DNA from 2 places in the Sporomusa aerivorans genome. Region 2 is predicted to be linked to the other one. Evidence: riboswitches for the same ligand, from Rfam matches in the RefSeq annotation. Region 2 holds a riboswitch; the other holds the start of a gene.
The links. Region 2 has a riboswitch for thiamine pyrophosphate ahead of thiC (phosphomethylpyrimidine synthase ThiC). Riboswitches for the same ligand answer to the same signal wherever they lie in the genome.
Positions count from the first base shown of each region.

Region 1 (4,221 bases), 1.1 Mb from region 2:
TACAGGAGCCTGCTGACATTTTAGTAACTCCCAGTTTTACCATGTGATCTCGCAGTGCAGCGCTTTCACGGGTGGATAAAGTGATGCCGCCGCGGGACATAAACAGGCGAAATGCCAAAACATACTGCACAAGATTTTTATCATTAACAATAACCTTGGGCGGAAAACCGCCGACGTGCGGCCTCATTCTCGGCGGTGACATACTAATTTCCACATCCAGATATTTGCTCTGCAGGTAATTGGCATGGATTCCTGTCAGAAATGCTTCCGTGCGCCAGTCACTAAGACCTAAGAGGGCCCCGATATTGACGGCCCGCATACCCGACTGACAGGCACGTTCAGGGGCATCCAGACGATACTTGTAGTTTCTTTTTGGGCCTGCCGGATGCAGTTCGGGATAAACTTCTTCATTGTACGTCTCCTGATAAATGGTCATACCATCAACTCCGGCCGCTACCAAATCGCAGTATTCGTCTGTATTAAGAGGGTATATTTCGATGCTGATTGATGTAAAATAGTTTTTTAAAATCCGGACACATTCTTTGATATAGTCTACTGAGGAATGCGCCCGGGACTCACCGGTGAGTATCAGAATATGTTTTAACCCGGTGGCGGCGATAGCAGCAGCCTCGACAGCCACCTGATCCAAGGTCAGTTTTTTTCTTTCAATATTATTGCGAGCGTGAAAGCCGCAGTATACACACTGGTTAACACAATAATTGGCCAGATACAAGGGTGTATAGAGCAGGATAGTGTGGCCAAATTGCTGGACCGTAACGCGATGGGCTTTTTGGGCCATGGCTTCAAGATGCTTTTCAGCCGTTGGTGATAACAGGGCAAGGTAGTCAAATACCGTCAGCCGCTCTTGGCCAATTATCCGTTGTATGTCGACATTGGTAATTCGGCTAAAGATATCTGCAAAGTTCAAATCGCGATACTTGCCTAATTCCTCATAAAAACTCATACTAAATTCCTCCCTCCCATTAGCCGTTATTCATGCAGAAAACCTGTCAACGGCGATGAAGCGTCAGCATAGTCCTGAATAGCTCCCGGTCCGGCCAGATAAGCTTTGCGCCCGGCAGCAACGGCTAAACCAAACGCCTGGGCCATAGTCACCGGATTGCTGGCCGTTGCTACGGCGGTATTTACCAGTACAGCTGAGGCTCCCATCTCCATGGCTTCAGCCGCCTCCGAGGGACGTCCGATGCCTGCATCCACGATGATTGGCAGAGGAATTTCTTCAATTAATATCTTAACCAATTCCTTGGTTTTCAGGCCACGGTTAGTACCTATCGGCGCTCCTAGCGGCATGACAGCGGCTGCGCCGGCTTCCAGCAAACGCTTCGCAGCCATTAAATCAGGACTCATATAGGGAAGCACCACGAATCCTTCGGCAGCTAAAATTTCAGTTGCCTTAATGGTTTCAAAATTGTCAGGCAGCAGATAGCGATTGTCGGAGATAACCTCGATCTTTATCCAGTTGCCGCAGCCGGCTGCTTTGGCTAACCGGGCGATGCGCACGGCTTCCTCGGCGGTTCTGGCCCCTGAAGTGTTCGGCATTAGCGTGCATTCCGGCGGTATGTAGCCGACAATGTTTTCTTCTTTAAGATCCGGATCAACTCGGCGTAAGGCTACTGTCACTACCTGGGAACCAGACGTCCGGACGACTTCTGGGATTATTCTGTTGTTGGCAAATTTACCTGTACCTAAAAACAAACGGCTTGTAAGTTCTTTATCCCCAATTTTTAAAATATCACTCAACATAGCTGTTTCCATTGTTTAACCTCCTCCGACAAATGTGACTACCTCGAGACAGTCTTCCGCCTGTAAAAGAATAGTCTGCCATTCTTGCCTGTTTACAATTTTCTTATTGTACTCAACTACGATAATTTCAGGATTGTAACCCTGTTTAGCAACAAGATCATAGATAGTGAGACTGTCGGCAACCATTAACTCTCTGCCATTTACTGAAATACGCAAGTGCATACCTCCTCAACAAAAATAAAAACACGTCCCCCGAATGGTAAAGACGCGTACTTAATACACACACGACCTCCCTCCGCAGGTATTATCCCGATCAGGTATGGAGGTAAGGAACTCGCTAGTTCCACTCTCAGCCCATAACATGAGCTCCCTCGGCCTTACAATATTCTTTTATGTGCTCATTGTATACCAATATTTCTGAAACGTCAATTTGCAAAAAGCGAATAAATTAGTCTAATAGGCTGAAAAAACGTCCCTATTGGATTTGTTGGCAAAAATAGGTAAATTCCAGGCGTTTTTGCTGGCACATTGATTTAGATATTCAACCAGGCATTCCACAACCGGCTGCTCAGTTGCAAAATGGCCGGCATCAATAATGTTTAGTCCGGCGGCAATTGCTTCTTGCGCCTCGTGATACTTTACATCACCTGTTACCAGGACATCCGCGCCTGCTGTAATCGCATTTTTAATCAGGCTGGCGCCGCTGCCGCCGCATACGGCTACTTTTTGGATAAAAGTCTTCGTCGGACCGGCCGCCTTTAATGACTGGATACACAAGGCGGATTTTATCTGGTTAATAAAGTCTGCCAAGGTTAGTGGCTGACTAAGCTCTCCTACTCTCCCCAAACCGCTGCCGGGTCCGGTGTTTTGCAGTAAATAGTCGTCATAGGCCACTTCTTCATAGGGATGGGCGGCAAGCATAGCGCTGACTACCTGTGAACGTATACTCAGCGGTATAATTGTCTCCAGGCGATATTCTTCCACATATTCAAGCTTATTCTGCTCACCGATATATGGGGATGTGCCTGCGAGCGGTAAGAATGTTCCGACACCCTGAGTCTGAAAAGTACAATGGCTATAGTTGCCGATATGTCCTGCGCCTGCCGCTGTCATTGCGGCCCGCACTGTTTCCACATGGGAAACAGGAACAAAAACTACCAGCTTATGCAGCTTCTCCTGGTAAACCGTTGTCAATGGCACAACGTTCCGGAGATTGAGTTTCCTGGCTAGCACATCATTTACGCCCCCTGGCGCACTGTCAAGATTGGTATGGGCAGCATATACCGCGACATCCTTCTTAATGAGGGACGCCAGCATATTACCCTGCGGCGAATCGGTGCGAATTCGGGTAAGGCCTTTAAAGAGTAATGGATGATGGGCAACAATCATATCTGCCTGTACCGCAATTGCTTCCTCAACAACTGCTGTATCCACGTCAAGCGTTACCAGTACTTTATGTATGTCCTGATCCGGCCTGCCTATCAGCAGCCCGACATTATCCCAGCTTTCCGCAAAATGTTTCGGGGCCAGTTGTTCCACTTCGGCAATAATATCACGACACTTTACAGACATGCTATCCTATCCTCCAGTTCATTGAGCCTGCGGGTGTACTCTCTGTACTTCTCAGAATTAATTACTTCACTGCCGCCTGCCGCCATCGCGGCAACAACATTTCGCAAATGGTCAATCAGTTCCTGAATGTGCTGCTTTAAGAGTGGTGGTTTTGTTTGCCAGAGCAAAGGCCCTATTTCATTCAGGATAGGTTCCACAGGTTGCATTTCTCCGGGCTCAGCCGCAATAATCTGGTATAACTTGCCCTCTTCCTGCACAAGTTGTTCATCTATGATTATCCAATTGTTAACGTATAGCCAGGTTCTGACAAGGGATGCTGCAATCATTGGCTGCAAAATAAGACGCTTCAATGTTGCTGTTACTTCCGGCCGTGCACTTAAAATCTCAATGATATTTGCACCACCCATGCCAGCGATAACAGCAACATCGGCTTCACCGGGCCGGAGCACTTCCAGGCCATTTCCCTGACGGACAGAAATTGCATGGTCCAGATGGTAAGCGGCAACAGCCCCTTGCGCCGATAAGTACGGACCATGATGAACATCACCGGCAATGGCACTGGCAGTAATTTTTTGCTGCATAAGATATATCGGTAAATAGGCATGATCAGTGCCAATATCTGCAATAGTGACTCCTGTTGGCACCATGTTGGCAATTGTTTGCAATCGTTGACCTAATTTCACGTAATAATCCTCCCGGCAGGTTTTCTTTGATAGTATTTCGCTTCCCGGCTATAAAATCCTTCGGTAATTTACCATAGAAAAAACCTGCGAATCAATTCGCAGGTTTTTTTCTATGGTGGGCGATGACAGGATCGAACTGCCGACATCCTGCTTGTAAGGCAGGCGCTCTCCTGGCTGAGCTAATCGCCCATATCTAGATAAT
Region 1 is NZ_CP156926.1:3,309,060-3,313,280, reverse strand. It holds gene thiH (2-iminoacetate synthase ThiH) at 1-964, opposite strand, end outside; gene SATMO3_RS15685 (thiazole synthase) at 991-1,776, opposite strand; gene thiS (sulfur carrier protein ThiS) at 1,780-1,980, opposite strand; TPP riboswitch at 2,038-2,147, opposite strand; gene SATMO3_RS15675 (Nif3-like dinuclear metal center hexameric protein) at 2,218-3,336, opposite strand; gene SATMO3_RS15670 (tRNA (adenine(22)-N(1))-methyltransferase TrmK) at 3,327-4,019, opposite strand; tRNA gene SATMO3_RS15665 (tRNA-Val) at 4,133-4,208, opposite strand.
Region 1: it holds a riboswitch for thiamine pyrophosphate, as region 2 does, so the genes downstream of both, thiS (sulfur carrier protein ThiS) here and thiC (phosphomethylpyrimidine synthase ThiC) in region 2, are expected to answer to the same signal.

Region 2 (4,221 bases):
ATTCGTGTCCATAAAATACCTGGAGAGGAGTGTTTGCTATTTCCTACCGGTGGGAAGATTTAGGTCCCGGCGCCGCTGAACAGGCTGCCGGTGTGGCTGTATCGGCGATTTGGCCGGCGAACAGCTCACCAATGTCTTTAAGGATTGCAAAAAGAAGTGTGGGATTAATTAAGTCAGCTTTTTGACCGTATGTACTGATGAAAGGCCGGTCGTGATAAGTTGTTAGAGATTCACGGCCAGTTTCATACAGACTGTATTGCTGGCGGTTAAGCAGGGTATTCATCGCATCCAATAAGTCAAAAGCCCGGTAATGTGTTGCTGTTGTAACTATATGTCCGGAGAGTACCCGGTAAGCTTTACCTAGCGTCCAGTCATGTATCTTAAGCATATTGTCCGGTGCTTTCTGGCTGAGCAATTGATATAAGATCTGTTCATTACACGCAAAAGCGGTCCGAAAAAATACAAAAGTTATAAACCAGCGAAATTCGGATTCGCCGGTAGCGGCAGGGGGGAGTAACCGGCGTTGAAGAGCAAAGTACTGCTGGCAATAAACAAGGGCTTGCGTCATGCTTCTGAAAAATTGATGATGTGTATTGTCGGATCGACAACGGTATGCCAGCAATAGTTTCGAACGGTAAAATTCAATTAACTCCTGTAATTGCTTTATTTCCGAAACATTCTTCATGACATTCCATCCCTTACAGAATGCTCAAATCTTCTCCGTCCAGAATCTTCTTCATGTTCTTCATAGGACACATTTTGCCGCACATGGTGCAAGTGTCTTCGCATTCTGGCGCAGATTCCTTACGGTATTGCCTGGCCTTTTCCGGGTCAATAGCTAATTCAATCATTTTAGGGAAGTCTACTTCAGCCCGGGCAGCACTCATTTGATTATCCCATTCCCTGGCGCCGGGAATACCTTTGGCAATATCGGCTGCGTGGGCGGCAATCCGGGCCGCAATAATACCTTCCTTCATGTCATCCAGGTTAGGGAGGCGGAGATGTTCGGCCGGTGTTACATAACAGAGGAAATCGGCCCCGTTGGCAGCCGCGATGGCTCCGCCGATAGCACTCGTAATGTGGTCGTAGCCAGGGGCAATATCAGTTACCAGCGGGCCCAATACATAGAAAGGGGCGCCATGGCATAAGCTCTTCTCCAACTGCATGTTGGCGGCAATTTCATTAAGCGGTACATGTCCGGGCCCCTCGATCATAACTTGCACGTTTCTTGCCCAGGCACGTTTGGTTAATTCACCCATAGTTATAAGTTCTTCAATTTGCGCCGGATCGGTGGCATCATTGATTGAGCCCGGACGACAGGCATCTCCCAGACTGATGGTAACATCATATTTTTCACAGATGTCGAGCAGGCGGTCATAGTATTCATAAAAGGGATTTTCCCGATGATTAAGTTCCATCCAGGCAAAAAGCAACGAGCCGCCACGGGAAACAATATTGGTGAGGCGCTTATTTTTTTTCACACGTTCAGCTGTTTTCTGGTTTATGGCACAGTGGATGGTCATGAAGTCGACCCCGTCTTCGGCATGTCTTTCCACCACAGAGAAGAACTCGTCAACCGTGATATCCTTTAGATCTTTGTCGAGCATGCCGACAGCATCATACATGGGAACAGTACCGATCATTACCGGGGAAATCTCAATTAATTTCCGGCGGAAATCACGGGTTTTGCCATAGCAGCTCAAATCCATAATTGCTTCTGCCTTTAATTCGATTGCCTTCTTAGCTTTCGCCAATTCAAGCTCAGGGTCATAGCAATCTTTGGAAACACCTAAATTGACGTTAATCTTAGTGCGGAGTTTCTCGCCGACACCCTTGGGACTCAGCCGGGTGTGGTGACGATTGGCCGGAATTACGACCTTACCGCTTGCTACTGACTGGCGCAAGAGCTCAGGCTCCAGCTGCTCTTCCAGCGCTACTTTACGCATCTGTTCTGTAATGATTCCTTTTCTCGCGGCATCCATCTGTGTAGTGTACATAAAAATACCCCTCCTCTTAATATTTTTAGCTATAGAAAGAGGTGGGGCAGGCAAGCTTCCTTAATGAACATATGAATGCTTTCCTACGGTGGTACTAACCACATCAGGTTCGAGGGTTGGATAAAATCCTCTCAGCCATTTGGCACCCCTAGCTATAACTAATAAAACTTTAATAAATTTTATATTGCACCTATTATAAGCTATGCTTTGGTTGATTTCAAGAGTTCAATTAATAAATCTCCTGTTTCCACGGGATCTTGCGGTTTTACAAAGAGTTCTTTTATGATTCCGTCAAAAGGAGCCTGAATTGTAGTCTCCATTTTCATAGCTTCTGTGACCAGTAAGTGATCGCCCTTTTTGACATGATCGCCTTTTTCTACCATGACTTTTACAACTTTCCCCGTCATCGAAGCGCCAATCTGATTGGGATTCTCTTTGTCGGCTTTTATTCGGGAAAGTACAACTGTTTTTATGCTCTTATCCTTTATTATGACTTCGCGCGGCAAGCCGTTCAGCTCAAAATTAACAATCCGGGTGCCATCTGGAAGCGGATCTTCAATAGAAACCAGTTTGATAACCAGTGTTTTGCCTTCTTCAATATCTACCCTGATTTCTTCTCTTAAGTTTAGACCATGGAACAGAGTAAGTGTATCCAGAATAGACACATCACCATAAGTATTGACAAAATCCGCCCAATCTGCAAACACTTTGGGATATAACGAATGGGCCAATACATCGCAGGTGGTTACAGGCCGCTGCAAAATTCCCGACAAGCCATCGCGAATTTCATTAAAGTTAGCAGCTTCAAGGGCTTCACCGGGTCTTGCGGTTAACGGTTTTTTGCCCTTTAGGATAATGCGCTGCAACTCTTTCGGAAAACCCTGGTAGGGCTGACCAATCTGGCCGGAAAAGAATTCTACGACGGAGTTGGGGAAGGCCAGCGTATCACCAGTCTCGTAGATATCATCTTCCGTCAAATTGTTTTCAACCATATATAAGGCCATGTCGCCGACTATTTTAGATGATGGCGTTACTTTTATGATATCGCCGAACATATCATTTACATGCCGGTAAACTTCTTTGACTTTATCCCATTGGCTTTCCAGCCCCAGTGATTTTGCCTGCTGCCGCAAATTACTGTATTGTCCGCCAGGCATTTCGTGCTGATATACCTCAGGATTAGGGAAGAAGAGGCTGCTTTCGAAATCTTTATAATAGGCGCGGACATCTTCCCAGTAATGGGATAATTGATTTAAAGCGTGGATATCTAATTTAGGCTGGCGCGAATGAGCCTCTAATGCATAGTACAGAGTATTGCCGCTCGGCTGCGAAGACATGCCGGACATGGCGGAGACGGCAGTATCAACAATATCGACGCCGGCGTCAATTGCCCGGGCATACGAATAGATACCGTTGCCGCTGGTGTCATGCATATGCAGGTGAACAGGAAGTTCTACAGCCTCTTTGAGGGCCGAAATCAGGCGATAGGCAGCTTCCGGTTTGAGCAAACCGGCCATGTCTTTAATACACAGAATATGTGCGCCGGCCTGTTCAATCTCTTTAGCCAATTTTACGTAATAGTTCAAGTCATATTTAGGACGGGCAGGGTTCAGAATATCCCCGGCATAACATACTGCGACTTCGGCAACCTTGCCTGACTGCCGTACTGCATCGATAGCAACCCTCATGCCATCCAGCCAGTTCAAGCTGTCAAATATGCGGAAGACATCAATACCCGATTCGGCGGCCTGAGCCACAAACGCGCGTATGACATTATCCGGGTAACTGGTATAGCCAACGGCATTCGAGCCGCGCAGCAGCATCTGAAATAAAACGTTAGGTGCCTGTTTGCGAAGAGCCTCCAGCCGTTTCCAGGGATCTTCCTTCAAAAACCGGTAGGCAACGTCAAAGGTGGCGCCGCCCCACATTTCGAACGAAAACAGGTTAGGCAGCATGTGGGCGGTCGGGGTGATGATATTCAGCATGTCGTGAGTGCGAACCCGGGTGGCAAGCAGGGACTGATGGGCGTCCCTGAGGGTGGTATCAGTAATTAAAACTTCTTTTTGTTCTTTAATCCAGGCTACGAGGCCGTCAGGGCCGCGCTGATCAAGTATTTGTTTGGTGCCGTCAGCTAAAGAGCCTTTGGGCGTTTGGGGAAGTCTGGCCGGCGGATAAGATGGCTTGGCGCGTTTGGCCAGACCTTCAAACCCGTTAACTGTCGTTT
Region 2 is NZ_CP156926.1:2,244,514-2,248,734, forward strand. It holds gene SATMO3_RS10295 (hypothetical protein) at 44-685, opposite strand; gene thiC (phosphomethylpyrimidine synthase ThiC) at 699-1,997, opposite strand; TPP riboswitch at 2,061-2,157, opposite strand; gene pyc (pyruvate carboxylase) at 2,198-4,221, opposite strand, start outside.